DNA from 2 places in the Fervidobacterium pennivorans DSM 9078 genome. Region 2 is predicted to be linked to the other one. Evidence: riboswitches for the same ligand, from Rfam matches in the RefSeq annotation. Region 2 holds a riboswitch; the other holds the start of a gene.
What was found. Region 2 has a riboswitch for cobalamin ahead of FERPE_RS03900 (ABC transporter substrate-binding protein). Riboswitches for the same ligand answer to the same signal wherever they lie in the genome.

Region 1 (16,194 bases), 510 kb from region 2:
AACGACAACCGCACCGGCGGCAACAACAGCATGATGACCTACTCTTACACCTTCTAAAATCACAGCGTTTGCACCAACAAGAACATAGTCCTCAATGATAACAGGTGTTGCACTTGGTGGTTCAACAACGCCCGCCACAACCGCACCAGCACCTATATGACAATACTTTCCAATTCGAGCTCGTGCACCAATTACAGCGTTCATATCAACCATTGTCCCTTCACCAATTACAGCGCCGATATTGATTACAGCTCCCATCATTACAACCGCTTTTTCACCAATTTCAACGAGCTCGCGGATAATTGCACCTGGTTCTATCCTCGCGTTGAATTGGGATATATCTGCCAGCGGAATCGCCGAATTCCTAGCAACGTACTCCACTTTGTATTTTTCAATTCCTTCATTCCTAAGCACCTGTGAGATGACTTCAAAATCTCCAAAAAGCACTCCAAAATCTTTTCCAACAACGAAATCAAATTCAACTTCTTCAGATTTGTACTTGCCAAAATCAATGCCATCTAGAACCCCAGAAATGTACACCCTTACTAAGTCCTTTTTCTTGCTTTTCGCAATAATCTCGATAATTTCTTCACTTGTTAATTCTCTTACACTCTTTTTAATACCCATCCTAACCCCTCCACACACCAATTATCTGGCTTGCGCAGATTCCAAAACGTCATCATAGCTAAAAAATCCCTTTTCCTTTTCCAGAACAAACAGCGCTGCGTTCCTTACCCCTATTGCAAACGCCCTTCGTGATAAGGCTCTATGTGTGATTTCAACAGTTTCACCTGAGTTAGAAAAAATCAACGTATGTTCACCAAAAACACCTCCAACCCTTATGGAACTTATAGGTATATCTCGTCCCAATGCTTGTTTAAGCATCTTGGCAGTACCAGAAGGAGCGTCCTTTTTCATATTATGGTGAATTTCAACCATAGCTGCATCCCAATCTTCGAAGTAAGACGCGTATTCCTTTATAATTCTTCTTAAAATTGCGATTCCTGTTGAAAAGTTATAACTCTGAACCACGGGGACATGTTCAGCCAATTCTTTTAGCTTTGCAAAATGTTCCTCGGACAGAGCAGTTGTCCCTATCACAAGTCCGCAGTTGAATTTCCTGCACAGTTCAATTGTTTCAAAAACAGCATCAGGGGATGAAAAATCAATTATCACTTGCGGTCGCTCGATTTCCTCAAAAACCCCCATATCTTTTCTCAAAACGCACAAATCACCTAACGAAGAGAAATAACTTTGAATCTCCGCACCCATTTTCCCGTTTGCACCCACTAAACCGTATCTTATCTTCACTGTGTTTAGTCTATTCATTCTATCGCCCCCAGGTCCTTAAGAATCACCCTTAGTCTTTCCACAGTTGATTCTTTTGGTGGAACAAGCGGTAGTCTGAATTCGTTTTCCATTAATCCCAACAAGTGCATAGCTGCTTTAACAGGAAGTGGGTTGGTTTCTATAAAGAGGGCTTTGAACAATGGGATAAGCTGCGTGTGAATTTTGAGGGCTTTTGAGATGTCACCTGAAAAGATTGCATTGACCATCTCTACAATCCGAGTGGGAACAACGTTCGAAGCTACAGATATTACTCCCTTGGCACCTGCGCATATCATATGAAATGCTCTATCATCGTTTCCTGAGTAGATGTAAAAATCGAGGTCCTTTGTCAGTCTGTAAATTTCATCAGACTGAGCAACATCAGGATTAGCCTCCTTTATCGCTTTTATATTTCGACACTCCACTGCTAAGCGTGCCACGGTCTCAGGCGATATATTCACTCCGGTTCGAGAAGGAACGTTGTAAATGATAATTGGGACATCAAGTCTTTCTGATAGATACTTGTAGTGTGCGTAAAGACCTTCCTGTGTAGGTTTGTTGTAGTAAGGAGTAACTATTAATACACCATCAGCACCAAACTTTTGCGCACTCAAAGAGAGTTCTAAAGTCTTTTTCGTATCGTTGGTCCCGGTTCCAACAATAACTTGAGCTTTACCTTCACAAATCTCTTTAGTTAATGCTGTCAAACGCTCTCTTTCTTCAACCGTCAAAGTAGCACCTTCACCTGTTGTTCCGGCAACGATAATAGCGCTTACACCACTTTCAATCTGCCATCTCACAATCCTTTTGTAACTTTCGTAATCAACCTCACCGTTCATGAACGGTGTTACTATCGCAGTTCCAACTCCATGAAACATACGCATCTGACCTGATGAATTACTCATGTTCGACTCCCCCTTCCAAATATATTCCATCAGTCTCAAAAAGCACATTGAGAATTCCGCCTTTTGTTTGGGCCGTTAACCTATCTGGTATCCTGTTATCTTGAAGAATATAATACTTAACAAAATATGCCGTAGCCGTCGTTCCTGAGCCACAGGATAACGTTTCTCTTTCAACACCACGTTCAAACGTCCTAATCTCAAACGTACTTGAATCTAAGACATTAAACAAATTAACATTGGCATCGAACTTATGTCTAAGCAACCTTGCGATTTCCATATCAAACCCCCAGATTGCTTTTCCAACGTTCATAACAAGGTGGGGTACGCCTACTGTAATCAGTATTCCTTCAAAACCTGAAAGTTCTTCTTGAGGCACGAAATAATTAACAACAGGGTCTGGCATTTGGACAAAAATTTTCTCTCCAATGTATCCATTAAGCACACCTGCGTTTGTTTCCAAGCTAACTTTTCCAAAAACGTTGAAATAATCTGAGAGAAATTTCAAAAACGTTCTTGCTCCATTTCCACAAAAGGTTGCTCGTTTACCATCTCTGTTAAAATAATCCATAAAGAACCGATTACTATGTCGTTCAACAAAGATAACTCCATCCCTCTCTTCGACAACCTCAAGCACAATCTTTTCCTTTTCTACATCGTTTAGAGTTGTCTTTGTCGCATCGACAACGACGAAAGTATTACCTGTTGCTGAGTATTTGCAAATTAAATCAACCCCGAGCTTTCTTAACTCATCTTCCCTCAACTTCCTCCGCCTCGCTTTCGACAATCAAGTCAGAATTCAATTGACTGTGTAGCTTCAAAATCCTAACGGCATTCGTTGCAGCTCCAACTCTCAGATTGTCAGCTACAACCCACAATCCAAATGTGTGCGCATCAAACAGCCTTATTCTACTAACGTGGACATAGTCATCACCAGCTACTTCTATTGGTGTAATGATATAGTCATGAACTACTACATCCTCACCTGAAGCAATAGTTTCTACTAAGTCTTCTTTTGACATTATTGGGAAGAGAGTTCGAGCTACAATACTTTCCGAATGTCCCACCCTAACAGGAACCCTTACAGTTGTTGGGAATACGGCTATAGACCTTGAATTCAATATTTTCCTTGTTTCGTTTATCATCTTCCACTCCTCTTGAGATATATCATCTTTTAAATCACCTATGAGTGGAATGACGTTGTGGGCTATCTGTTTTGGGAAAACCGTATATGTTGTATCACCGGCAAGTTGCCTTTCGTATTCAACAATAGCCTTGTGACCTGCCCCGGAAACTGCCTGGTATGTTGAAACAAATATCTCGTGTAAATGGTATCTGTCATGCACCCTGTAAAGCGCTAAAACCATTTGAATAGTTGAACAATTCGGATTTGCAACAATTCCACGGTATCCCTTTAACAGTTTTCCGTTTATTTCCGGAACGACAAGCGGAATTTCTGGGACCATCCTGAATGCAGATGAGTTATCAATTACCGTTGTTCCCGCTTCTGCTGCAATTGGTGCATATCTTCTTGAAACATCTGCACCAACTGAGAAAAGTAAATAGTCAAAACCTTCCCTCATAGCTTCTTCCGTGAGAACCTCGACCTTCACTTGCACACCTTTGAACGTTAGAGTTTGACCGGCTGACCTTTCCGATGCAAAGAGCCTGAGTTCAGAAACTGGAACCCCGCTTTTTTCAAGAACCTCGACCATCGTTCTTCCAACTGCTCCTGTTGCACCTACAACACCGACCTTGAACCCCATAGAAAATACCTCCTTTTTTATGATGGATTGAAGTATTCATAAGCCTAATAAAAAAGCGGGCTACAGTTTTTCACTGTAGCCCGCTTATGGTAGTCTTTTGTTACTTGCTTGCGTGGGTTTTTATCCCAAGCCAAACGCAAGCTGACCACCATAAAGCGGGCAGCTGCGTTTAGCTTTAGATTTCATATTGATTTCAATATTCATGATGTTTTCAGCTGATAAATTCAAATAATCAAACACGCTATGACGTCCTCCCGACTAAATTTCATTAAATCTCTGTTTTACTCGTTTTTTCTTGCTATTTCTTAGGCAGCTTATTTGTCCATATTATATCACAAGACTACCATATCTTGTCAATACATGATTTTAACTAAAAAAGCCCTCCGTTAAAGGAGGGCAAAAACTATGAGCAAAGAGCATGGGAAGGGATTTACTATACAATCTCTTTGAAACCTTCTCCGTAAACAAACCTCGCCTCGTTCACAAGAAAGAAAGCTTTTGGATCGACATTTCTGATTGCGTTGACCAATTCATGAAGTTCTCGTCTTTTCAAGACAACCAACAACACATTACGTGGCAGATTAGTATACCCTCCTTTGGCTTCGAAGACAGTGCAACCTCTACCTAATTCCGATAAGACAAAATCCCTGATTTCGTCAATTCTCTCGGAAACGACCCATACGTTTACAGAAAGTTCCAAACCTTTCATTACAAAGTCAATAGTTGTTCCGTTGACTATTATGGCAAGTATCGAATACAAACCCGTATCAATGTTGTAAACAAGCCCTGCGGCAAGACCTATGGCAAAGTCGATAAATAAAATTGACATACCGAATGGTGCCCCAAAAAATTTATTCAATATTTTTGCGATAATATCAGTCCCGCCTGTTGAGGCATTTTGGGAAAAAGCGATAGCCATACCAATGGCAGTTAGTATATCCCCAAAGAATACAGCAAGAATCACATCTTTGCCTTGATACTTGTAAATAGGCACTATTCTATCGAAGAAATCTATCAAAAAATTCAACAAAAAAGTGCAGTATATTGTTTTAAAACTGAAGTCAAATCCTATTATCAGGAATGCTGTCAGAAAAAGGGCAACATTGATAATATACATCCATATCCCCACCGAAAGCGGGATTAATCTGTTCAAGACAATTGCAAGACCTGATGCTCCACCAGCTGCAATGTTGTTAGGAATTAGAAAAATAACCAATCCAAGGGCTGTGAGTAGCACTCCAAATGAAGAGAGGAAATATTCTTTTATCAATTTCTCCAAGCGTCTCTTACTTCCCACGGAAATTTCACCACCTTAACTCCTAATTCCTTTAGTCTTCGTTCCTTAAAAGAAACTTTTCCCCTTTCTCCTTCAATAATTGCTCCCGCATGCCCCATACGTTTCCCTTCTGGAGCATGTCTACCTGCAAAGAAAGCAACGATGTTTTCTGGAGAGAACCCTATTTTTATTGCGTGCTCAACACCTCTTACCTCATCTTCACCACCAATTTCACCAATCAAGAGAACTTTTTCATAACCTATATTTTTTACTATTTCAAAAGCCTCTGAAACAGTTGTCCCAACAATTGGGTCTCCACCCAACCCAAGTGCTGCGCCAACGCCTGGACCCTCGCTGAGATGTTTTGCTGTTTCATACATCAACGTACCGCTTCTTGAAATGATAGCTACATCACCTGCTTTAAAATACTTTTCTGGCATAATACCGACCTTAACTCGCTCGTGTGGGTTAATAACACCTGGGCAATTAGGACCAACTATTCTAGCTCCTTTTTCTTTTGCCAATTTCAACATCTTTATCGTATCGTGAACAGGAACATGTTCAGTTATTATTACATGGTTTACCACACCATTGTCAACAGCATCTTTAAACGCTTCCAAAACATTCTGTGGCGGAACGAAAAAAATAGCAGTGTCTGGCTTTTCAAAACTCTCACTGAGGCTTTGATAGACTGGCACACCATCCATGCGTTGTATATGTTTGTTCTTACTCACCACACATACTACATTCGTCCCGTATTCAATCATCCTTTTGAGGTGATAACTTCCATATCTTCCTGTTCCGCCGTAAACACAAACTGTATTTGTTTTAAAAAACATCGTTAACACCCCTCTTTTGAACCTTCTCATCTTCTTGAAGTCTTTCAATTAAATCTTTCATATCGTCAACAGCATAAATTCCGTGCTTTTTTAATAATTCTTTTGCCAGAAATTCGTTGTTTCCAGACAACCTAATATAAATTTCGAAATCTGGGTCTTCTTCTTTAAAATTCACAACGCCTTTGGCTATTTCCAAACAATCGGTGATGCCCCCAAAGATATTCAAAACTGCTTTACTACACAAAGACATGACTTTTTTCAACGCCTCGTAAACACTTTCCATTGTTGCACCACCGCCCAAATCACAAAAATTAGCTGGTTTGTAACCATGCTCAACAAGTATATCTATCGTTGCCATAACAATCCCTGCACCACAGCCAATCACGCCAATTTCTCCATTTTCAAACGGCACGAAAGAATTTGTTTCTTCAGTATCCTCATATGCCCACAATTGTCTATACAGCGCACTGTCATCCACATGAAACACGGCATCTAACGCGTAAAAATCTCCGTCTTTAAAAACAAAAGGATTAATCTCGAGCAACGTTAAATCGTATCTTACGAATATATCGTACAACTGCTTCGCAAATTCCTGAAGGTCTTTGGGAAGTTCTCGTATGTTGCTTGTACGCAGCACTTTGTCTGGATATTTCGATGCAAATTCTTCTATGTCCACACCACCAACCTCAGAATACACAAACACAACGTCTCTGACATTTCTGTCGATTGAAAGTGAAATGTATCTCTCAGTGTCATGCGGAATGTATTCTTCAACTAATACTCCGTAGGGTTCCTCTCCTTTTATCTTCATCCCCAAAATCTTCCTAATACCTTCGAGACTTTTTTCCAAATTTTCGGCGACCACAATTCCGCCGGCTTTCATCCTCCCACCAACTAATACTTGAGCTTTAAGGACCTGCGGAAAACCGAGCCTTTCCAAGCACTTCCTTAAAGACTTTTCTTCTGCTAGTTCTTCGGATGTTACCAAATAGCTTCTTGGTACTCTTACTTTTTCCGCCCTCAGGATATCCTTTGCCAAATACTCGTGAATCTTCATACCTTTCTACCCCCTTTCGAGATTTAAAGAAAAATACCCCCAAAAATCGATGGTTTTTGGGGCACCCATTCCCTTAAAGGCAGGTCTCCCGACTCGTGGATCACCCTACTCCCTGCGCCTTCCCAGCATTAAAGCCAGTGGCATTTTGCAGGTTTCGTCCCCACTCACGGTGGCCCGACCGTCCCGGATTTTCACCGGAGTTCCCTTTTAAGCACGTAAGTGCACCTTTAAGGGGAGGGAGTATTAAATTTTTGTGATTTAAAATTCTTATTATCCAACAAAAATGCTAACTTACTCGTTTGCAAAAATCAACCCCAAACTAATGACCTTTTGAGGCTATTAATAGCTGTTAAACGACAACATTTAATTATTTTCACGTTTTGCTTTTGTTCCGTTAACTCTATAAAGCAGAAAGAATTTCCCAGCACGCACAGTATCGAAAAAATAAACGCTATCTTAATCTAAGTTTATCAATAGAAAGCAAAGTAAAATCAATATTTACAAGCATAGCGATTGACCCGCATTTAAAAACCAAATATAATTATTTTTGCTAAAGAGGGGGGAAGCTGCAAGGGACACTATTTTTCAAACATCAGACACTACACTGAGAGGAGGAAGTCACATGAAAAAGTCACTGGCACTCTCGCTACTTGTATTTGCCTCTATTCTCCTACTTGCAGCTTTCGACCCAACAGTATTTGTTGAAGCAACCATAGGTGAACCAGACACGCTTGATCCCCATCTAGCATATGACACAACAAGCGGTGAAGTACTCTACAATATCTATGAAAACCTCATAGCCTACAAAGGTCAAAGCGTTAGCGAGTTTGAGCCGAGACTTGCTACGGAAGTTCCAACTGTCAAGAACGGACTCATTAAAGATGGTGGAAAAACGTATATTTTTCCAATTAGAAAGGGTGTAAAATTCCACAACGGTAATCCACTTACCCCAGAAGATGTGAAGTATTCATTTGAACGCGGTCTTCTTTACGACCCAGATGGTGGTCCAATGTGGATGCTCTGGTATGCTATCTTTGGTTTCCATTCGAGAGACGAAGCTATTGAACAGTTTGTTGGAAAGCCTGTTAGCGAAATATTCGACCAGAATGGGCAGCCAAAACCAGAATATAGAGAAAAACTTGTTAATTTTTACAAGCAAGTCATTGACCCGGCGATCCAAGTTCAAGGAGATAATGTGGTAATTAAGCTCAAGAGACCATATGCTCCTTTCCTCAACATCATCGCACAGAGCTCACACTGGGCAGCAATACTTGACAAGGAAACATGTGTGAAAATTGGACTTTGGGATGGTAAACCAGACACATGGTGGAAATACAAAGATGTTACGAAAGAACAGTCACCACTCTATTCTTATGCAATTGGAACAGGTCCGTACAAACTTGTAGAATGGGACAGAAAACAACAAAAAGTAATTCTCGTTGCAAATGAGAATTATTGGAGAGGACCAGCAAAGATTAAGAAAGTAATAATTTGGGCAATTCCTGAGTGGTCAACAAGAAAAGCAATGCTCGAAAAAGGTGATGCAGATACTATTGACGTCGCAATTGAATTTGTTGACCAACTTAGCTCAAACAAAGATATCCAAATAATAAGAAACCTTCCAACGCTTGCTGTTACGGTTCTGTTGTTCAACTGGTCAGTTAACCCTAACAGCAAATTCATAGGTAGTGGAAAGCTTGATGGAAACGGAATACCACCTAACTTCTTCAGTGATATTAATGCAAGAAAAGCGGTTGCCGCAGCTATCAATTACGATGCACTTATCCAGGAAGTGCTAAAAGGTTCTGGTAAAAGAGTTCCAACAGCTTTACCACAAGGCTTGCTAGGTTACGACCCTTCATTACCACTTTACAAGTTCAGTTTGAACGAAGTAAAAATGTACCTACAAAAGGCTTGGAACGGACAAGCTTGGCAGAAAGGTATTAAATTCAGCATCGCGTTCAACGAAGGTAACACAGCAAGGCAACGAGTTGCAGAAATGATAAAGATGTACATGGAAATGGCAGCACCTGGAAAGGTTAAAATTGAAGTTCAACCACTTCAGTGGCCCAATTTCCTTGATGCAACACAGAACGGAGAAATTCCGGTTTCCATAAACGCATGGCAAGCGGACTTTCCAGACCCAGATAACTTCATATTCACACACTACCACAGTATGGGAGATTACGCAGATAGACAGGGAGAGGCATTCAAAAAATTTGTGAGCACTCCAAGAAAAGAACTGGGTGGAAAGAGCCTTGACCAACTTACTGAAAATGCTGCAGCAGAGACAGACGCACAAGTTAGAGGAAAACTCTATGCGCAGATTCAAAAATTTGTTGTTGACAATTGTCTCAGTGTCCCACTCTATCAACCAACTGCGACGTATGTTTTCAGAACATGGGTTAAAGGTTGGTACTACAACCCAATGAGACCAGGTCACGACTTCTTCACACTTTACAAAAAACAATGATTAGAGTACATAAGAATTCGAAACACAGGTCACCGAAAGGTGACCTGTGTTTTTTTTTTACGTGCCAAACATCAGCATAGCGGTAAGGTGAAGGACTGATTAACGAAAAAATCTAATGATGCGCCTTTAATCTTTTGAATTATCTGTCGGTATCACTGTAGTTTCTCCTTATTGCTCAATTATTTGTTGTTTTACTTTTCATCGAATATCTAAATAAATTGTGTAAAATACATATGTGGACAAAGTCTATCTTTTTATGTTATAATAAGTTAAACCTAATTCACTTACATCTTTACTATGAGAGGTGGTTAGATGAAAAGTTTAGGAGAGTTGTTAGTCCAGCCTGGTCCTTTTTCGGAAATTGTTATTGGAAACACTGCAATTGTGAGGGCAATGATTGAAAGCGGTGTAAGAGTGGTAACGTCATATCCTGGTTCGCCCACACCTGAGATAGCCGAAGCGATAAATTCCATACCAAAAGACAAAAATCCGCTGTATTTTGAGTTTTCAACAAACGAAAAGGTAGCTTTAGAAGTAGCGTTTGGTGCAGCAGTTAACGGATTTACCTCATGTGTGTTTTTCAAAAGTGTCGGTATGAACGTGGTTGCCGATTCTTTTGTCCAGCTAAGCATGATGGAAATCCCTGGTGGGATGGTAATTGTAACAGGCGATGACCCGGGTGCGAACAGTTCACAAAATGAGCAAGATAACCGACATTACGCAAGGCTTTCCTACACCCCTGTCTTTGAACCGAAAGACGCACAAGAGGTCTACGAGATGTTCAAACAAGCTGTCGAATACTCCAAAAAGCTACGTTCCCCTGTAATTCTGCGCTTAACAACCCACACTGCTCACTTCAAACAAAAAGTCAACTTTGGAACGTTTATTCCCTCACCGCTAGGTTCCCCTGTCTTTGATGTTAAAAATAACGGTCCATACATTCCGATAGCTCAAAATGTTCCAATAATGAAAAGAAGAGCGCTTGAAAAATTGCAAATGTGGGCTGAGATTTCGGAAAAATACGCTTTTATAACAAACAACGGGAGTGAGATAGGAATTATAACGGCTGGACTTCCTTACCTTTCATTGCTCGATGTGCTGGGAGAAAATGTGAAAAGAGTAGACATTTTAAGACTTGGCATGGTCTACCCATTACCAAGGAAGGCAATAACAGAATTTCTTAAAAAGCACAAAATAGTGAAAGTTCTGGAAGAGTTAGATGATTTCATCGAAGAAAAGGTGAAAGCGATTGCCTTTGAAGAAAGAATAGATGTAAGAATTGTTGGAAAAATGGACTTGGAGGACTGGATTGGGGAGTACACTCCAGAAAAAGTTTATTCAGTTCTTTCGAAATTTGCACCAGAGTTGCTCAGAAATATCAAGGTTCCAAACAACACAATGCGAGTTCTAAACCGTCCACCACAACTTTGTCCGGGTTGTGGTCACAGACCTGTTTTCTATATTCTCTCAAAAATTTTAAGAGAAAAAGATATATCCGTGGCGGATATCGGGTGTCATACACTCGGATTTTTGGAACCTTACAACGTGGGACAAGTCCTACTATCGATGGGACACTCAACAGGAACGGCATCTGGTCTTAGCATGTTCAACCCTGATAGAAAAGTTGTTGCATTCCTCGGAGATTCCACATTCTTCCACGCTGGAATACCTGGAATTATAAACGCTGTGTTCAATAAGCACAACTTTACACTAGTTATAATGGAAAACGGGACAACAGCCATGACCGGTCATCAAGACCATCCAGGAAAAACAATGAAAATTCGACAGATTCTCGAAGCTATCGGTGTGAAACATATTTGGGAAGTCGATACGTACCAACAAGATAAACTTGAAGAGGTCTTGCGAACAGCTCTTGAAACAAGAGAATTCAACGTTGTTATTGCAAAACATCCATGTATGTTGAAATTCACAAGAGAAAGAAGAAGGAAGGGTGTTATAAAAGTACCTCAGATGAAGGTAACTAACAGATGCACACTTGCCGGTGTGTGTATAACCAAATTCGCATGCCCATCGTTCCAAAGAGCGGATGATGGAAGCATCTTTGTCCACGAAGACCTCTGTATTGGCGATGGTTCATGTATGGTTGTTTGTCCATCTGGAGCGTTGGAGTTTGAGAAAGTGGTATCAGGTGGTGATGCGAAATGAAAAAGTTTGACATATTCCTCATAGGCGTTGGCGGACAGGGAATAGGGCTGTTGAGCGAAGTACTGATTCGTGCCATCGATTACAGTGGTCAAAAATGCATAGGCGTTGATACCCACGGTTTAGCCCAAAGAGGAGGTATTGTTTCTTCGCACATTAGAATCGGAGAAGCGAACTCCCCACTTGTAATACCTGGAGATGTTGATTTGGCACTTGCACTTGAAAGACACGAAGCTGCACGTGCACTTAACTATCTGAAAGATGGATGTACTCTTGTTTATTACAACACATCGTGGCAACCGTTACCTGTAAGATTAGGCAAAGAAGGTGAAATAAAGGAAGAAGAAATTGAAAACGTAGCTAACACGCGAGGCATAAAGGTATACAAAGTCAAATACGATTTGCCAGATGCACGTATGCAAAACATCGCACTACTCGGGGTAGTTGCAAGAAACAACCTTATACCTGGTGTCGAACCTAAACATTATCTGATGGCTATGGAAGATTTAATGAATGAACGAATTTATACTGCGAATAAAGAGATATTTGAAAGGATTTTGGAGGCGATATGAGTATGGAGAAGAAAAGTGAGATTTCAATTGTATTAAGCGGTGCTGCAGGACAAGGTGTTCAAGCTGTAGAACACATTCTAACAAGGGTAGCAAAGGATTCGGGATTCCATGTCTTTGCAACAAAAGAATATATGTCAAGGGTGCGTGGAGGCAATAACTCAACGGAGATACGTATATCATCGCAACCAGTAAAAGCTTACGTGGACCGAATCGATGTATTAGTTCCTCTCAATGATAACGCAATCGAACGGCTGAGACCACGTATTACGGAAGAAACGATTATCCTTGGTGAAAAGAAATACGTTGAAAATGAAAAGAACTCTATAGGCATCCTACTTGAAGAGATTGCAGAAAGTTTTGGTAACAAGATATACGAAAACTCAGTAGCGATAGGTATCCTGGCTGGGATTATAAAGGCCGAGGAAGATGCCTTGGTTAACAATATAAAAGCGTACTTTTCTAAGAAGTCCGAAGAGGTAGTTAAGGCAAACATTAATGCAGCTCTAAAAGGTTACGAAATTGGAAAATCTCTTGGACTGAGGTTCGAAATAATACCCTCCGAACAAGTGAAAAAGCAATACCTTCTAAACGGTTCTGAGGCGGTTGCAAAAGGTGCCATAGCCGGCGGTTGTAATTTCATATCATCTTACCCTATGTCACCAGCAACAACGGTATTTACAGAACTATCAAGATTATCAAAACAATACGGTATACTTGTTGACCAAGCAGAAGATGAAATAGCTGCTGCCAATATGGCAATTGCTGCATGGTACGCAGGAGCTCGTGCAATGGTATCAACCTCCGGTGGTGGTTTTGCACTGATGACAGAAGCCATCAGTTTGTCGGGTATGATTGAAACACCGATAGTCGTGCACCTCGGTCAAAGACCAGGACCAGCTACAGGTTTACCAACAAGAACCGAGCAAGGAGATTTGAACCTTGTTTTATACGCAGGGCATGGTGATTTTCCAAGAATCATTTACGCTCCTGGAAACTTGTGCGAAGCCTATGAGCTCAGTGCAAAAGCGTTCAACATGGCTGATAAATATCAGGTACCAGTTTTTATCCTCACCGACCAGTATTTCCTTGACTCATTCTACAATGTGGATGAAATGCCACAAGTAAAGATAGAACGTTATATTGTCAAAACCGATGAGAATTACAAAAGATACACACTTACAGAAGATGGAATATCACCACGTGGTATTCCTGGCTATGGAAAGGGATTGGTAAGAGTTGATAGTGACGAGCATGATGAGTACGGGCACATAACAGAAAGTGCGGAAGTTAGAAGAAAAATGGTTGAAAAGCGCTTGAAAAAGATGGAAAAAATTATCCAAGATGCAGTTCCTCCTAAACTTTTCGGAAGTGAGAACTACAAATACCTCATTGTCACTTGGGGCTCCACTCAATTGATAGTCAAAGAAGCACTTGAAAAGCTTGGTAACAAAGATGTAGCGATGCTTCACTTCTCGCAGGTGTACCCTGTGCCACCAATTGCAGAAAGTTATCTAAAAAAAGCACAAAAAGTAATATTCCTTGAGCAAAACGCAGCAGGACAATTTGCGAATCTTATAAAATTAACATTTGATGGTGTAGACACCCGAAGAAGAATATTGAAATACGATGGCTTCCCGTTCTCAGTTGAACAGGTTATGGAAGCCATTTCTAAGGAGGTTGAGTAATATGGGCAGTACGAATACCGCATTTGACCCAAAAATCTACGACATTCCCGATGCTGATATCGCCTGGTGTCCAGGATGCGGAAATTTTGGAATAATCAATGAACTAAAAACGGCTCTTGCACAGTTACAACTTGACCCAACCCAAGTAGTGTTGGTCTCTGGTATAGGTCAGGCAGCAAAAATGCCTCAGTATGTTAGAGCTAATATGTTTAACGGACTGCATGGAAGGTCGCTACCTGCAGCGGTTGCTATAAAGATGGTTAACCCGAACCTTGTTGTAATTGCCGAAAGTGGAGATGGGTGTACATACGGTGAAGGTGGTAACCATTTCATACACACGATAAGAAAAAATCCAGATATAACAAACATAGTGCACGACAACCAAATATACGGGTTAACGAAAGGTCAAGCATCACCAACAACCGCACGCGGACAGGTAACAACGCTACAATTTGATGGAGTTATCGTTGACCCATTCAACCCTATCGCTGTTGCTGTTGCACTCGATGCATCTTTTGTTGCCAGAAGCTTTTCTGGGAATTTCCAGCTAACTGTAGAACTTATCAAGATGGCTATAAAACACAAAGGATACGCTTTAATTGATATATTACAACCCTGTGTCACGTTCAACAAAGTTAACACATACCAGTGGTACAGAGAGAACACATATTTGCTACCCGATAGCTACGACCCAACTGACAGACAAGCTGCATTTAAGATAGCAACCGACACCTCAAAACTCGCACTTGGAGTGATATACATGAACCCAAACAAGCCCGTTTACGAAGAACAACTTGCACCATACCAAATTGATAAAACACCCGTTGCTTTGAGGGGGTTGGAGTTATGATTCAATCACGCTATAAACTCATTCCTCAGTTTACTTTAAAAGATGAAGAAGGAAAAGATTTTTCCTGGACAAACCTTTTGGGAAGGTATACAGTGGTTTATTTCTATCCCAAAGCAAATACTCCAGGCTGTACACTCGAGGGTATTGATTTCACAAGACTTCTCGATGAATTTAACGGCAATGTAATAGGCATATCCCCTGACGATTGCAAAGCCATCGCAAGTTTTAAATCTAAAAAGGGACTAAGAGTAAAATTACTTTCAGACCCAGATAAGATAGTAGCAGAGCAATTTGGTGCAGCAAAAGATGGAAAATTGATAAGGTCTACATTCATAGTCGACCCCTGGGGGAGAATCAGAAGAGAATGGATTAAAGTTAGTGTGAATGGACATGCGGAAGAAGTATTGGAAGAATACAAAAGAATCATCGAAAAAGACCAAACTCTTAACGACGATATCCTTGTGAGAAGGGCATTTAGAGGTATAAGACCGGACCCTGTTGAAGATGAAAAGATAGAAACTCTTTTGAAAGCAGCCCAGTTGGCACCTTCATGTATGAACAAACAACCTTGGAGATTTCTTGTGGTGAGAACAAAAGAGAATCTCGAAAAGCTTCACTCTACACTTTCGGAAGGAAATTACTGGATGAAGCAAGCACCGGTTATGCTCATCGTTTATACAGACGATGAATTAGGTTGTCAACTGAGCGACAGGAGAAATTACTCGCTATTTGACACAGGAACTGCCGTTGGATTATTGTTAACCCAAGCAACACAGATGGGACTTGTCGCACATCCAGTTGCTGGGTATGACCCTGTAAAGATAAAAGAGATATTCGGGTTGAACGGGATAATTATTACCGTAATAGCAGTAGGTTATTGGGGAAATCTCGATATACTTAATGAAAAACATGCAACAATTGAACTGGGCAATAGGATAAGAAAACCGCTCGAAGAAGTGGCAAAGTTTATATAAGCATATGTGTGAATAAGAAGACCACCCGACTGGGTGGTCTTTTATTATTTACCCGATAATCCCAAATACCTTATCCGTTAATCTCTTTCTTTTCTCTTTTCTTATCTTCCCAGAATACGGTTATAACATACAAAACTTTTCCTGAAAGTTGCAATATGGCATTGATTTCGCCGTTGGTGATTTTGAGCCTGAAATTCTTTTGCAGGACAGCCATTGAATCTTTTGATTCAAGCAATTTTACAAGGTCTTCCAGAGTGACTCCTCTTTCAACCATGCGTTCGTATACGTGAGGTGTAAGCAGAACATCT
Region 2 (16,194 bases):
ACCAGCAGATGTGCCGATAAGATAAGGGTCAACAAGAGGATTCTTCATTATCGCTTGAAATATGTTTCCTACCAACGACAATGCTATCCCTGTTAATGTTGCCATTAAGACTCTTGGAAACCTCAAGTTCCATATCATGTACTTCTCAGCACTTTCTTGCCGGAGAAGTTGGAATATTTTCAAAGGACTTACATACACTGTTCCAAAGGACAAGTTGAAAACAAACACTATAACGAAAACAAAGGGGAGGGAATACCTCCCCAACGTTTGAAACCAGTTTCTGTTCTTACTCAATTATTACTTACCTCCATAGAAGAAGTTATAGAAAATATCCAAATACTTGAAAAGATGTGGTGCTGCTTGGCTAACCTCATCACCATCGACTATCAAAACTTTACCTTGTTTTACCGCTTTTAAATTCTTCATTATTGGATGGTTTTTCACAGCTTGCTCGACTTCTTTTGGGTCCCCATATGCACCGATTACTATGATATCAGGGTCGTTTTTAACAAGCCACTCCCAATTCACGGGTAACCATCCGTTGTTTCCTGTGTATGGAGCTGCTATATTTCTACCACCGGCGATGACAATAAGTTCATTCATGTAGGAACCAGTTCCTGCTGTCCATAGTTGTTTTGCATTTTCGTCAGGTGTTGTTACTGTGAAAAACACTGTGGGCCTGCTCTCCAATGGAATTTTTGAAGTTCTTTGCCCAATTTCTGTCATTTTATTTCTAAGCTCGGAGACAAGCTTGTCGGCTTTGCTTTTGACATTGAAAACAGCCCCTAATTGACTTACAGCTTTAATTATATCTGTCAAAGTATTTGCGTTTAAAACATAAGCTGTAAGATTTGCTTTTTCTAGTTTTTCTACTTCTGGAAATTGGAAGCCACCAAACATGATAACCAGATCAGGCTTTAGAGAATGAATTTTCTCGATGTTTAAAGGTACCATGTTTCCTATGTTCTCTGCCTTTTTGTAGTTATCCCAAGCTGTGACACCGACGATTCGGTTTTCAAGTCCAAGAGCTTGTAAATACCTTGTCGCACTTGGCGCAGCAGAGACGACTCTTCGTGGTGGCATTGGAATATTCACAATTCTTCCGGCATCATCAACAACCGCAATAGCCAGTGAAAGAACTGTTGCGATAAGCATGAATACCACGAAAAGCTTTCGTAAAGAACCAAGAGAAAACGACTTGACCATACAAAAAAACCTCCCTCTTTGCAAAAATTTGTTGCCATCCCCAGGCTACGTGGTGGATGGCTACCTTCCTTCGTATGTCAGGTCTCCCGACTCGCGGATCATCCTACTCCCTGCGCCTTCCCAGCTTTAAAGCCAGTGGCACTCTGCAGGTTTCGTCCCCGCTCACGGTGGCGGCCCCGTGCCGGATTTCCACCGGACTTCCCTTGGACATACGAAGGGAGGTTTATTTTGACTTGTCTTCTGTTCTTATTATACTACCACCATTAATCAGTGACAACAGGTTTTATTGGCATCTGTATTTATTGAACTTGTTCTATCAGATTTTAACGCCGATTTTCGTAAGTGGATTACGTATATAATTGAGTATGCACCAGTAATCAAAAGCATAAGGTCTCCAGGAGACAGTTTATAGACTTCTTCACCTATAAGGATATTAACTATAGAAAATGCGAACGTGAAGAATACATATCCTGCAGCAATCAAAAAAAGTATGCTTCCAACATACAAGTGTGCGATTTTAAAAGTGTATGCATTACTTCCAAATTCTTGAAAACCTGATATTAGAACGGACACAAACGACAGTATCACCAAGGAGAATACATATTGTCCTTCGCTAACGTATAAAACAAAAGTTAACACGGAAAGAACTAACATTACTGCAAGCATTCTGTTGATACTTTTCATAATATCCACCTTCCTACTGTATATACTACCAACGAAAGCAGATAGGAAATACCTAGACTGTAAAATATTGTAAATAAAGTATATTTTAAACTATTCGTTTCGCTTTTTATTGCTGCAAGTGTAGCAAAACATGGCATATAACCAAGTACAAAGGTCATTAGTGTCGCACCTACGAGAGGGTCGAAATGAATATTAGACACATCGCCGTAAAATTGGGAAAGTGAAGATACTATGACTTCCTTTGCAACTCCGCCAAATATAAGAGCTGACACTATTTGCCATGAAAATCCTAAAGGTGCAAATAACGGTTGAAGAAATTTTCCAAGCATAGAAACGAAGCTGTTATCTACGTCTCCTCTACCTGGAAAATAAGTTAGCGCCCAAATTACGATACTTGCAGCAAAAATAATCGTTCCGGCTTTTTCTAGGAAGTGCTTTCCTCTGTTCCACACGTAAGTTAGAATGTTTGAGAATTTAGGGAAACGGTACCTAGGTAATTCCATAACAAGAGGCACTGATTGGCCCTTAAGAATTACTTTGTTTACTATCCTCGATGACAAAGCTGTAAGAAGAAGGCTCAAGACGTATATTGCAAAAAAGGCTTCTACTTTGTGATTAGGGAATGCCACGTTAACAATCAGAAGATACACAGGAATCCTAGCACTACAACTAATGAAAGGTGAAACCAAGATGGTTGTAACTCTTTCGCGTTCGTCCGCTAAACCACGGGCTGCCATGACACTGCTTACATTACATCCGAAACCTAACAACAATGTCATGAAAGACCTACCGGTTAATCTCAATGAATACATTAACTTGTCGACTAAAAAGGCTATTCGTGGGAGATAACCGCTCTCTTCCATGATTCCAAGTGCAAAGAAGAGTGCAAAGATACTTGGAACAAAAGCCAAAACGCTACCTACACCATTTATGATTCCTTGCGATATTAATGAACTTACTATGGTTTCACTTCCTACAGAATCAGCGATTTTTTCAAAAAGGTACTCAAGTAACCCTACCAAAGGTTCTGATACCTTGAAAGTAAAATTGAACGCCAAGTACATTAGAGCCAAGAATATGGGAATACCTATATACTTATGTGTCAAAACGTGGTCGAGGGCTTCTGTAACTGTAAGTGTTTCGTCTGTTCTTTGAATCGAAAGCTGGACAACGTTTGTTATGTATTCATATTTCGTTGAAGGTATTGATGTTCTGATTTCCTGAGGAATCGTGTCTAATATATCGTTCGGGCAATCTTTTTTCAAAAACCTCCTTGCATATTTGTCCCCTTCAATGATTTTGATTGCGGTAAATCTTTTATTGAAAGTTTCTTCTACACATTGCTCTACTTCTTTAATCTTTTCTTCAGTTTCGTTTCCATAATCTATTACGATAGGTCTTGTTGCTTTTCTGAAGGATTCCACAATCTTTTCTTTAAGCTCTTCGATTCCTTCTCCTGTGTGGGCAGATGTAAGCACTACTGGAACTCTGAGAAATTTTTCAAGCGAAGATTTATCAATCTTTATTCCTGATTTTTTCGCTTCGTCAATGGCATTAAAGGCTGCGATTACGTTTAATCCAAGCTCGCAAGCTTCTAAGAGTAAAAACATCCCTTGTTCAGGGCTCATGCTATCTATAACAACAACGGTAACGTTTGGTGGAGAAAAAAGTAGGTAATCTCTTGTCAATTTCTCATCCACAGACGTAGCTGTTAGACTGTAAACACCTGGTAAATCAACAAAATGTAAGGTGTAATCCTTGTAAGTTGTAGCCCCCTCAATCCTCGTAACTGTTACTCCGGGCCAGTTAGCAACGTACTGCCTGGCACCTACTAATTTATTGAAAAGGCTGGTTTTTCCAACATTTGGGTTGCCCAATAAGCCTACAGTTATCACCATAGTCTTCAACTCCCTTGCTCGGATTGAGTTTCAGCACTTATTACAAGTATCTTTGAAAGCTTTCCGAAGCCGATAACAAAAGTTCCCAACGGTGTAACAACTCTTCTATCCTCAAGTAATTTAATAGTTGAACCTTCCGTTATTCCGATTTTCGACAACCATCGATGTACACCATATCCTCCCAAAATTTGTTTTACTTTATACAATCCTGGGACGGCAATGGAAAGGGGGATAACTGAATCTTTAAGTATTTCAACTTCAACAAGACTTGCTTCTGACTGCCTCAAACTTATAAGTTTATTGAAAACTTTGTACATCCTCGGGTCGCCCATTGGCGCATTCTTTACCACTGTTATCGTTACCCCGGGCAAGATACCAATGGCTCTGAGTTTTGGCGAAATTTCCGATTCTTCTACATTTTTAACCACGACTCTGGCACCAACAGGTACCTCTGACAGTTTCACATGTTTCACCTCACTTTTTGGAATTAGGAAGGATGATTTTAAAGTGTAGTTGAGAATGATTCTCAATAAGATTATAAGAGGTAAAGCTAAAATTGTCAACGAAAAGGTTTTGATACATCGTGCATCTTCCTTTTTTGTGTTAACTGTGCGTTGGACGAGAGTTCCAAAAATGTGTGATTATAATTGACTGTTAAGTGTGAAAGTGATAAAATACAGTCATAGTTGTTATTGCGCGTTTTTACTCACTATTTTTAGATTACAAAAAGTGGGGGGGAAGTTATGGCGTCAAACAAAGAGATGACTCGTGAGGAGCTTTTTAGGTTTGTGGAAGAAAACCAGGTCAGGTTTGTAAGATTACAGTTTACGGATATAAACGGGATGATGAAAAATGTTGAAATCCCTGTTGATGAACTTGAAACAGCTTTAGAATCGGGTATCATGTTTGATGGTTCTTCCGTTGAGGGGTTTGCAAGGCTTTATGAATCTGATATGTACCTCAAACCAGATCTAAGAACTGTGGCTATGCTTCCTTGGACGTTTGACGGTCACAGAAGTGCGAGAATTATATGTGATGTTTACAGCGATTTTGAACATCCCTTCGATGGTGACCCAAGATATAGGTTAAAGCTTGTTGAAGAAAAGGCTCGAAAGATGGGGTTCATACCCTACGCAGGTCCAGAAGTTGAATTTTTCATCCTTCCAAGGCAAAATAACAGACCCGTTTTCGAATTCTTAGACAGCGGTAGTTATTTTGACCTTCTACCAGTTGATATTGCAGAGCATATCAGGACGGAAGTATCTGTTCACTTAGAGGAAATGGGACTGGATGTTGAGACTACTCATCATGAGGTTGCACCTTCACAACATGAGGTAGATTTTAGATACGCAGAACCTGTTATTGCAGCTGATAACGTTCAGACTGTGAAGCTTGTAATAAAAACGCTTGCTATAAAGAACAATCTCTATGCAACGTTTATGCCAAAACCGTTCTTTGGTGTAAATGGTAGCGGAATGCATGTTCATATGAGCTTATTTACACTCGACGGGAAAAACGCCTTTTACGATGAAAGCACTCCTGATGGGATATCTCAAGTTATGAGATACTTTATAGGTGGTCTGATTGCACATGCGCGAGAAATAACGGCTATAACGAACCCAACGATCAACAGTTACAAAAGGCTCGTTCCTGGTTATGAGGCTCCTGTGAACATTGCTTGGAGTAAGGGAAACAGAACAGCGTTGATAAGGATACCAAAAGCTAGAGGAAAATCAACGAGAATCGAGTACAGGTCTCCGGATCCATCATGCAACCCGTATTTGGCATTTGCCGTAATTCTTGCAGCTGGATTGGACGGAATTGAGAACAAGATAGAACCTCCAGCGGCTGTTGAGGAAAACATTTATCAGATGTCCGAAAGTGAAAAGCAAAAACGTGGTATTTATAGACTACCTTCGAATTTAAAAGAAGCACTAAACGAAGCTGAAAATAGCAAGCTTGTTAGAGAAGTCCTTGGCGAACATATTTGGGAAAAGTTCTTAAAATTGAAAGAACGAGAGTGGTGGGAATATTCAACCACTGTCACTGAGTGGGAGAGGAGGAAATACGAGAATATATGAAAAATTCTAACTTAAATATGTTTTTACCAACGACAGAGGAAGAAATAAAAGCGCGAAATTTAAAAAGTTTAGACGTTATCTTAGTGACGGGTGATGCCTACGTGGATCACCCGTCTTTTGGAGTTGCTTTATTAGGTAGGCTGTTGGAAGCAAGGGGTTATAAGGTAGGAATAATAGCACAACCGGAAGGTCCAGAAGATATAAAAAGGCTTGGAAGACCTAATTTGTTCTTTGGAGTTACATCAGGAAACGTAGACTCAATGGTCGCAAACTACACAGCGTCACGTAAGAAAAGAAAAAGTGATGACTACACTCCAGGTGGTGTTAATAACAAGCGTCCAGATAGGGCAGTTATACAGTACGTGAACTGGATTAAGCAAGTATTCAAGGATGTAAAAATAGTTATTGGCGGTATCGAGGCAAGTCTTAGAAGATTCGCACATTATGATTGGTGGAGTGATAAGGTTAGAAAGTCGATACTTCTGGATTCAAAGGCTGATATCTTAGTTTACGGAATGGGTGAACGCGCTATCTTGGAGATAGCTGAAAGGATAGCTGCAGGAAAGAGCCTCGATGGTATTTCGGGAACCGTTACATGGAAGAGCTCTTTGGAAAGTTTAAACTTAGAAGAAAATTTGAATCTCATTCATCTCCCATCTTATGAAGAGGTTGTAAATGATAAACGGAAGTATGCAGAAGCTTATAGGATAATGGTCGAAAATACCGAACCTTTGAAAAAGGTAATTCTGGTTCAAAAGCACGATAATCGATACGTTATCCAGTACCCTCCAGCTTTGCCCTTAACACAAGATGAGTTAGATGAGCTTTATTTGCTACCATATACCAGGAGAGTTCATCCTTACTATCTTGCCAAAGGACCGGTAAAGGCTATAGAAACTGTAAAGTTTTCCATTACAGCTGTGAGAGGTTGCTTTGGAAACTGTTCATTCTGTGCAATTACAAATCACCAAACAACACTTGTTATTTCACGCTCCGTTGATTCAATACTTGAAGAAGTTAAAATTCTCACCAAAATGCCTGAGTTTCGTGGAACTATTGTTGACGTTGGTGGACCAACCGCAAATATGTTTGGCTTATCTTGTCCGGTTAGAAATACCAGAGGCCAATGTCTTAGAAGTTGTCTAGTACCTAACGTTTGTAAGTTAGCCTTGTCAGGGGAAAATAAAAATGACGCAACTGATGAATTCATTGAGCTTTTGAAAAAAGTTAAAAGTATCCCAAGGGTAAAACACGTATTCGTAGGCTCTGGTATAAGACATGATTTGATTCTTGCTTCAAAAAACGCAGACTACATAATATCATCTTTGGTTGATTTTACATCAGGACAACTTAAGTTAGCACCTGAACATGCTCATCCGTATGTTCTAAAAATCATGAGAAAACCTTCCGCCGAACTATTCTTAGAGTTCAAAAAAAGGTTCGAAGCAGCAGCAAAAAGAAAAAGACAAAGGAAGTACGTTATTGGCTATTTCATAGTTGCCCACCCCGGGGAGGGGGAAAAGGAAAACATTTACCTAAGGGAATTCATAAAAAAGCACCTTGGATATGTCCCCCAGCAAGTGCAGATATTTACACCTACTCCCGGCACACTCAGCACAACGATATACTACACAGGTTTTGACCCATTCACTGGCGAAGAAATTTACGTCGAAAGAAGAGACAAGGTTAGAAATGCACTAAAGGAAAACATTGTTAATCTTCGATGAATATTTTTTCTACATACGGACTTGTGAACGCTCTCAATGCACAACCATAGCTCATTCTGAAACGAACAATGTCTCCTAATTTAAATGTTTCAGTGCTTTCTGTTGTGTCGACTATCAAATGATCACTTGATGCGTGGAGAACATGCAAGCCATCTACAAGAGGTATTAATCCATCGGGTTTAACATCCTGCTCGCCCACGGCAAGTATAATTCTTTTTCTGTATCCTTTGTCTTCAAATCGTGGTGTCCTACCAAACGCATCTTTCCCCAACTCTCCAACAGGAACAGACGGCTTGTAATCTACTTCTATAACTTCTGCCTCCAGAATTACTGTATCTTGTCTTAGATATGGAATATCCCTGTCTCCCGTAGCATCGGTTCCAAGTATTATGCCTTCGCCTACCCTGAATTGATTAATTCCTTCTGGTAAAGCACCATTTTCTAAAAGACTAAGCGTAACTGTACTTCCACCACTAATTACTAACTTATATCCAAGTTTAGATTCTAGTTCTTTCGCAATTTCTATAAGCACGGTCATATTTTCTTTTGTCGGTAGGACTCCACCGTAACATCCAACGTTTGTTCCTATTCCTCTTAAAATAGCGTGCTTTAGTTTTCCTGCAACTGAAAGAATTTCATCAACCGCGTTTTCAAACCATACACCTTCTCTTAAATCTCCAACATCTATCATATAAACAATGCTCACGTTTTTATCTAATTCCCCTGCTTGTTTATCAATCTCAAAAGCAGCTTCAGGCATAGAAACCAAGAATTCATCAACCAAACGAACAGCTTGGGGAATTTCCGAGAGCATAGGGATCCTTAGCAACTGGAAAGGACCTGGAACACCATTTTGGTAAAGGTTTAGAATATTCTTCAGCCGAGATTCTCCAATTTTGTCGACGCCAGCAGTGCGCATTACCTTTGCAATTGTTGGATTCCCAAGTGAAAGTTTCGTAACTCCAACAAGCTCTATGCCCCTTGAATGGCAAAGCTGAGCAACTTTTGAAGCGTTCTCTCTTATGGCAGAAAGATTTATTATCATACGCGGGTATCGTCTTTCTGGTTTTATCATCACTAGCTCCCCCTTTCAATCTTTGATAATGTTAACTAAAAGTATTGAAACTCACCAAAATCCACATCATTCTTTAAATAGGGGACACCCCTAACAACTCTTACCTAAAAGAGGTATCCCAATATGAATAATTCAACGCCTTCTTGCCCAAAGTGTAGCTCTACCAAACTATACAAAAACGGTCACGACAAATACGGCAATCAACAATTTCTTTGCAAAGTCTGCAATCATTCCTTCAGGCTTTCTCATTCTCATGTGCACATCAATAGCACCATTTCGCAATTAGCTACTTTCATCACTACAAGTTAACGTTATCCAATCTTTCACGTTTTTTTGGCTTTGGTTTTAAAGAAGTTATGGTATAATAAAATGAAAAATGAGAGCTACAACTCAATTTTAAAACAAGAATAAGATAATGCAAAGAGCTCTTTAGGAGGGATTTTCGTGGATAAGCGAGTTAAAGAAGCATATGATTATATAGCTTCAAAAATTACTTCAAAACCCAAGATAGCACTCATACTTGGCTCCGGATTGGGTTTTTTGGCTAATGAGGTAAAGAACGCTACACATATAAGTTACAAAGATATCCCTAATTTTCCTTATTCCACGGCGCCTGGACATGAGGGAAAACTAATCTTTGGTGAACTCTTCGGTAAAGAGGTCGTTGTTTTGAATGGTAGATTTCATATATACGAAGGTTGGAATCCAGGTGATATAAAGGTTGTTATACACACGTTAAAACTTCTCGGAATAGAGCGGATGCTTATCACAAACGCCGCAGGTGCAATTAACACAAGTTACAAGCCTGGTGACATAGTCTTGGTTAAGGATGTTATAAACCTTATGTTCCGAAATCCACTGAGAGGTCCAAATGATGAAGATATAGGTCCAAGGTTTCCAGATATGCTCGGAGCTTTTGACAGAACATGGATGGAAAAAGTAAAGAACGTTTTTCCAGACATGAACGAAGGAGTCTATTTAGCTGTAACTGGTCCTACTTATGAGACTCCGGCGGAAATAAGAGCTTTTAGAAAACTTGGAGCTGACTTGGTAGGGATGTCAACAGTTCCAGAAGTAATCGTTTGTGCACACGCTGGTATAAAAGTTTTAGTATTCTCTTGTGCCACAAATATGGCAGCTGGTATACTTGACCAACCTTTGTCGCATGAAGAAGTTGTTGAAGTCGCGAATAAGGTTAAGGAAAGATTTACGCAAGTAGTTAAAAAAGCTTTGGAGGTGCTTGAATGAATCGCGATTTCCTTTCAATAGTAGGCGAACTTAATCTTGCTAAAAAGGTTTTAGTTGTTGGACATATAATGCCTGATGGCGATGATATAAGCTCAGTTCTGAGTGCTACGTTGGGGCTCCAAAAATTAGGCAAAGAAGTATTGGCAGGCATTGATTGGAGGATTCCTTGGTATTTCTACGAGTTTGATGAGACAAATCTTATTAAAGGTTACGATGAGATAGTCAATAGCGGTTTTGAACCAGATTTTATGCTTGTTGTCGACGCATCAAGTCCTGATAGGATTGGACGTTTTCAAGAATTTCTAGGAAAAGTTACAACGGCCGTAGTTGACCATCATGGTACAAATACACTTTTTGGAACGTTAAATTGGGTTGATACAAGGTTTGGTTCCACTGCCCAGATGGTTTTCAGAATTAACACAGAACTTGGTGTTTCATACGATGAAAAACTTGCCACAATTAACCTCATGGGCATAGCTACGGACACGGGCTTTTTCAGATACTCCAACGCTGACGAAACTGTCTTTTCCGATGCGACAAAACTTGTTTCTATGGGCGGGAAACCATATCTAGTTTCAAGGATTTTTGAAAATAAAAGAATCGAACAGTTTAAATTGCTATCAACTATGGTTGAGCATATCCGCACAGAAAACGATGGACAAATAGTCTACTCTTATCTTTCGAAGAAAGATTACGAATCAAACAACTGTACAGAAGACGACAGTGGTGGTTTTGTTGGGGAACTACGTTCAATACAGGGTGTAGAACTTGCCATCTTCTTTTCTGAATATGAACAGAACGAGGTGCACATAAGTTTCCGCTCCAAAGATTGGTTTGATTGTAGTAAATTGGCAGTTCTTCTAGGTGGCGGTGGACACCCAAGAGCTGCAGGATGTACTTTGAAAGGAGAATTATCCGTTATCGTAGAACAAGTTATTAGGGAAGCTAAGTTGATGTTTAACACACAATTGGAGGCTATTAAGAATATTTAGATAGCCAACATTACTATCAAAATAAGATAGCTTTAAGTTTTTGTTGGTATTACCTTTTCCTAAATCCCAGGGGGGGTTATTACGCGTTTAAATTCTAATTTAGCACTCATTAGAGATTTACTTTGTAAAGAAGAGGTTATAGAAACAGAGGATGGAATGGTCCTAAAATGGAGTACCAGCAAAGATTTTGTGAATGACTTTCACGACTTTGTAGTCCATTTAAATAGTTACACGTATTCTAAAAGATTTATACTTCCCATCACGGTAGAGCGTGCAGATGAAAGTATAAACGTATTCTTCAGATACTCAGGTGAAAAACACGTCATAACCCCCTCAGGTGAATTAATCTCGCTATCTTATGAGGAACAAAAAAGGCTCATTGAGGCAATTCTAAGAATTGCGAAATTTGTCTTGCTTGGTAATATTCCCCCGTTTCCTGCTATAAGCTTGTTCGATATCCTTATATACGCAGGAGAATTTTTCTTTAGACCTCCTGTAATTTTCGGGCCTGAATTTTACAAACAGTTAGTTGAAAGCTCCCAAATAGTAAAATCATCAGAAGGTTTTAACGGTGTTTTCGTTGACGAAGAGTATCTTAAAAATGGCACCTACGATAAAAGTTCAACAATGCGGATTTTGGCAGAAATTATTGAACTTTTAGATGAAACCGGAGAGAAAGCAAGTATAGTCTCAAAACTTAAAGGTAATAATGTTACAGTCGCTGATTTAGAAAAAGATAGGTTGAATGAAGGTATACTTTACGAAATAATTTCAAAAATCGACAATGTCGAGAAAGACTACGAAGTGGTGCAAATCGATACAAAAGGGTATTATCGTTTATTTAAGGATTACGTTGCGAGAATTGATTACCACTTTGCAGAAAAAAATGAGGCTATATTTTACATAGGCGATGATTTTACAAACGTTATAAGACAGTTACTTTTGAAAAAAAGGAATGAATTATCGCAAGAAGAATTCTCGGGCTTGGTGCAGTGTTTATATTCAGTTTGCAAATTCGACGCGATGGTTGGTGAACTGGTTAATATTTTCAAGAGATTCGGGAAGGTTATACTGATAGTCAAGGATGTTGACGACCCCCATTATCTTGTAAGACGATTCTTAGAAATTCTGAAGAATTCTGAAATTAAAACGGTGGTTTTGACTTACAAATCAAAGCAACCGGATAAAAAATTCATTATTGAAATACCAGGGAAGAAGTTATCTGACAAAGATATTGAAGCAAAACTTTCACGTGTGGCGGAAGACTTGCTGTTGATAAAAACCTTAGGGAAGGAATTTGATAGGCAAGACCTGATGATATTCAGTTCAGTAACAGGCAAAGATGGAGAAAGTATGCTAAGAAAACTCATAGAAGAACAATTAGTAAGGTCGGACGATGGTGAGTACATAGTTGATTACGATTTGGCATCTCCAATAGAAGATGACGCGCAATTAAAACTAATTCATGAGATGATGGCAAAAGAGTACAGTAGACACATCAGTCCATATAATCAATACGCGCTTAAAGCTGCTTTTCACTACATGCGGGCTGGTAGGGAACTATCTGCAGCAGTTACTTATCTTAGGTTTGTGAAGATAGGATTGGAAAAATACACATTTTCTCCTTCTTTTCTGTCGGATGCTTTATACAAAGCTTACGAAATCTTAAAGAAAAATTGTAAAGAAGAATCATATGCATTCCACAAGTTGAGACTTGAACTTGAAAATCGAGAAGGAATTAGTTTAAATTTTAAAAGCATACAGCTTCCAGAAAAAAGAATTTTTACTTACCTGAAAGCACTTGAACTATTCGTTGAAGAAAAGTATTTAGACTGTGTTTCTTATATTGACGATATTTTGAGGTCCTTCGAACTAACAAAATACAAGTCATTAAAACTATCTTTTATCAAGGAAAGGGCATACTTGTCATATTACGATAAACTATCAGATACTGGTCCTGACGTTGAAGAAATTCAAAAGATTAAAATTTGGAACGAAAAATGGGCCGAGTTAAAGGCGGAATGGTTATGGTTAATTGGCAATGCTTTGGTATACACGAATAGGAAGAAAGCTACAGTGTTTTTAAACCAAGCACTGGAGATTGCTAATCAGTACAGTTTGAAACATCTTTTAGTAAGCATATATAACTCATTTGGTATAGCGTACGATGGATACCTACTCTCCATAGTGTATTTCAAAGAAGCCATAAAAATAGTGGGTGAAATTGGGTACACGCGCCGCAGTTTGACCCAGAGGCTTAACCTGGCACGTGAGTTACTTTATTTTGGAAAGTTCAAAGAACTATTTACCGAGTTTTCCTTGTTAGAAAACTCTCACAAAGATTACTTAAGTTATTCTGATTTATCCTTCTTGTACAGACTCCATGGTATGGTTTATTCATATCTGCAGCGTTACGAAGAAGGTTTAAGATACTTTAAGAAAGCTTTTGAAATTGAATCTGAGAAAAAGTTACTTCATCACTCTTTGCGAGGATTGATTCTCCATGAAATGCTTTGCGGGAATAGAGAAAATGCAAAAGAATTGATCCAAAAACACCACGACGATCCAGCAATTCATACAAGAGCCTTTGAATATTTCACCGCAATGATAATGGCTAAGGATGATGAGGAATTCTTTAGAGCGTGGAATGATTATATTACATCGAATTACACTTTGCTGAGAGAAGAGATTTTATACCTATTTGTAGAGCAAATCTACAAGGTCGACAAAGAGAGATTGGCTGATGAGCTTGACAAATGGGACAGTTTCTATACTTCGGAAATGACAAAACTCTCTTTGCTTTACATACTTCTGGCTAAGCAAAAATATTATGAGCTAATTCAAAATGAGATCAAACGCGATTTAGTAAAGCTAAGAATCGCAAGGATTGTTTTTGATTTGGAAATTGAAAAAGACTTTGAGCAGCCTTTGAAGGATATTTTGTTTGTTGATTTCCGAAGAAATGCGGTGGAAAATGAGATAGTTGATACACTCGAGATATTAAAATCAATCGACCAAAAGACAGGTTTGGATGAATTTCTAAGGATATTTTCAAATATATTGATTAATCTTTTCGAGCCCCATCATGTTTTTGTATCAGTGAGGGATAAAAAGACGAATCTAAGAGCATCTATAGGCATTGTGACTTCTGATGAAAAGAAAAGCATTGTTAGATTTGACCCTCTCGAGGTGCATATCAAGGATAATATAGACAAGGATAGCGATTATCTAATATTCTTCTCAACCAACCGTTTGGTGTTATCGGAAGAAGAGAAAAAAGATATATGGGATAAGATAACTCTGTTGGATGAGTTGTTTGCAAGTCAAGTAAGAGGCATAATATATAGAGAAAGGGCAACGAGGGATGTTTTGACAGGGCTATACAACAGATGGAGATTTTTGGAAATTCTTCAAGAATACATGGAAGAACCCGCTGTTTCACGAAAGGAAAAAGAAGTAACTGTCTTTATAGCGGATATAGACAATTTCAAGAAAATTAACGATACTTACGGTCATTTGACTGGTGATATGGTTCTGAAAAATATTGCTGCTATTTTGAAAGATAATATTGGAGAGAACGGGATTGTTGCAAGATACGGAGGTGAAGAATTCGTAGGTGCGATGAAAGTAGACAAAGCAAGGTGTGTTGAAATATGTGAAGGCGTTCGAATGGCAATAGAAAAGAGTTCCTATGATATTTTCGGGTTTCAAGTAACGATTAGTTTTGGAATTGCATCTTCTTTTGAGAAACAGAACATAACTGAACTGATAGGACTTGCAGATAATAGATTGTACATTGCTAAAGAGACCGGGAAAAACAGAGTCTGTTTTTCTTAAGAGCCTTTTGAAAGTTTTTAGTTTAAATTTAGTGGGAGGCGTGGTATAGGTTGGAAATACTCGAATACATTGGTGATACCTACTGGAGCAGTGATTATATCGTTGAAATTCAGGGCTACAAAAAGGTAGCGAAATTCGTAGAAAAAAGCTTGATTAAAAGTCAGGCAGATGCTATTCTGCGTTCAGAACTAGCTCGCAACGTTCACGGACTTATAGTTCCTGAAATCTTTTATTTTGAAGAGGGCGAACGAGATATTCTTGTATATGATATTCCTTCGTATGATTCTATTACTAGGTACGGACGTGAACATGTTGAGAAACTCCTTCCACAGTTGCTTTCTATTATGAAGACAGTCTTACATATTCCTGGTCTCTCTGTTCCTTATATGGGGTTAGATGACTTAGTTATTGTTAACGATGAAATTAGGATATTTCTGCCGTTGATACAATCTTTTGAACATGTTGAAAGTATGGCAAAAACTGGAAAAGTGTTTGCTGCTCCCGAATACTTCAGAAAAGAAATAACAGACAAATCAACAATCTACGTCTTTGGCAAAATAATCCACGATTTGACTAGCAATGAAGAGCTCAAAAGAATTGTTCAGCGTATGATAGTTGAGGAGCCAAGTCAGAGAGACTATGTTGAGGAGATTCCTTTTCAGAATGTGTTTGGTTCCAAGAAGATTCTGACTATAAGAAGAATTCACAGAGAAGAGGAGAACCAAATAGTAGAACTTGTTCTACGACCACTGCCAGGGCAAGGCTTTATAGGTGTTATAGGTCCACAACGGATAGGTAAAACTACCATGATTGAGAATTTGCAGAGTAACTTCAGGCAAAAAGGAATACCTTTTTTGCACGTTACCAGTGGATCTGATTTAATTGCACAAACATTGCAAGTTTGTTCAGACAAAGTATCAGAGAAGCTGGTTTCGAGTTTATCTTATTGTCTGGAAAATGTTTGCACTATAGACACAGTGAGCATAGATGTGGTTCAAGCTTTGACGCATCTTGATAACGTGGTTATATTCGTTGATGACTATCAAGAAGCAGGTGAACGACTGAAATCATTCTTAAGAAGACTTGCAAGATTTGACAGTACTGGGAAAATAAAAATTCTTGCTTTCTCTGTTGAGGACTCGGAAGACTTCCATCTTCGTGTTGAATTAAAAGCGTTTGACAAACATACAATAAAAAGGCTCTTAGACTCGTCTTTCTTAAAAATACAAAATCAAGACATCCTCGTTGATTGGCTCTATGCTGCCAGTGGAGGCTTACCAGGGCTTATAGTTGAATACCTTAGATACCTTTACGAACAAGATGTACTAAGAAAAGAGCACGAAGGATTTGTTTTCGATGCGGAAAGACTTGAAGAAGTTAGGGTTGAATCTATTTTTGTCGAGAGAGTAGAAAAATTCAAGAACTCAAACGCGAAATATCTTTCAG

Region 1: it holds a riboswitch for cobalamin, as region 2 does, so the genes downstream of both, FERPE_RS01500 (ATP-grasp domain-containing protein) here and FERPE_RS03900 (ABC transporter substrate-binding protein) in region 2, are expected to answer to the same signal.

What each region holds. Positions count from the first base shown of each region.
Region 1 is NC_017095.1:315,275-331,468, reverse strand. It holds gene dapD (2,3,4,5-tetrahydropyridine-2,6-dicarboxylate N-acetyltransferase) at 1-627, opposite strand, end outside; gene FERPE_RS01530 (4-hydroxy-tetrahydrodipicolinate reductase) at 649-1,305, opposite strand; gene dapA (4-hydroxy-tetrahydrodipicolinate synthase) at 1,326-2,207, opposite strand; gene dapF (diaminopimelate epimerase) at 2,227-2,994, opposite strand; gene FERPE_RS01515 (aspartate-semialdehyde dehydrogenase) at 2,981-3,997, opposite strand; gene FERPE_RS01510 (YitT family protein) at 4,431-5,294, opposite strand; gene FERPE_RS01505 (succinate--CoA ligase subunit alpha) at 5,264-6,112, opposite strand; gene FERPE_RS01500 (ATP-grasp domain-containing protein) at 6,102-7,169, opposite strand; cobalamin riboswitch at 7,231-7,413, opposite strand; gene FERPE_RS01495 (ABC transporter substrate-binding protein) at 7,792-9,642, shown strand; gene FERPE_RS01490 (thiamine pyrophosphate-dependent enzyme) at 9,955-11,808, shown strand; gene FERPE_RS01485 (2-oxoacid:acceptor oxidoreductase family protein) at 11,805-12,377, shown strand; gene FERPE_RS01480 (2-oxoacid:acceptor oxidoreductase subunit alpha) at 12,380-14,062, shown strand; gene FERPE_RS01475 (thiamine pyrophosphate-dependent enzyme) at 14,064-14,912, shown strand; gene FERPE_RS01470 (redoxin domain-containing protein) at 14,909-15,886, shown strand; gene FERPE_RS01465 (hypothetical protein) at 15,957-16,194, opposite strand, start outside.
Region 2 is NC_017095.1:829,704-845,897, reverse strand. It holds gene FERPE_RS03905 (FecCD family ABC transporter permease) at 1-294, opposite strand, end outside; gene FERPE_RS03900 (ABC transporter substrate-binding protein) at 298-1,206, opposite strand; cobalamin riboswitch at 1,266-1,433, opposite strand; gene FERPE_RS03895 (hypothetical protein) at 1,474-1,890, opposite strand; gene feoB (ferrous iron transport protein B) at 1,887-3,788, opposite strand; gene FERPE_RS03885 (FeoA family protein) at 3,794-4,252, opposite strand; gene FERPE_RS03880 (glutamine synthetase family protein) at 4,550-5,869, shown strand; gene FERPE_RS03875 (YgiQ family radical SAM protein) at 5,887-7,596, shown strand; gene FERPE_RS03870 (alanine/ornithine racemase family PLP-dependent enzyme) at 7,583-8,671, opposite strand; gene FERPE_RS10830 (IS1/IS1595 family N-terminal zinc-binding domain-containing protein) at 8,795-8,980, shown strand; gene FERPE_RS03865 (purine-nucleoside phosphorylase) at 9,116-9,919, shown strand; gene FERPE_RS03860 (DHH family phosphoesterase) at 9,916-10,911, shown strand; gene FERPE_RS03855 (tetratricopeptide repeat-containing diguanylate cyclase) at 11,068-14,748, shown strand; gene FERPE_RS03850 (diguanylate cyclase) at 14,799-16,194, shown strand, end outside.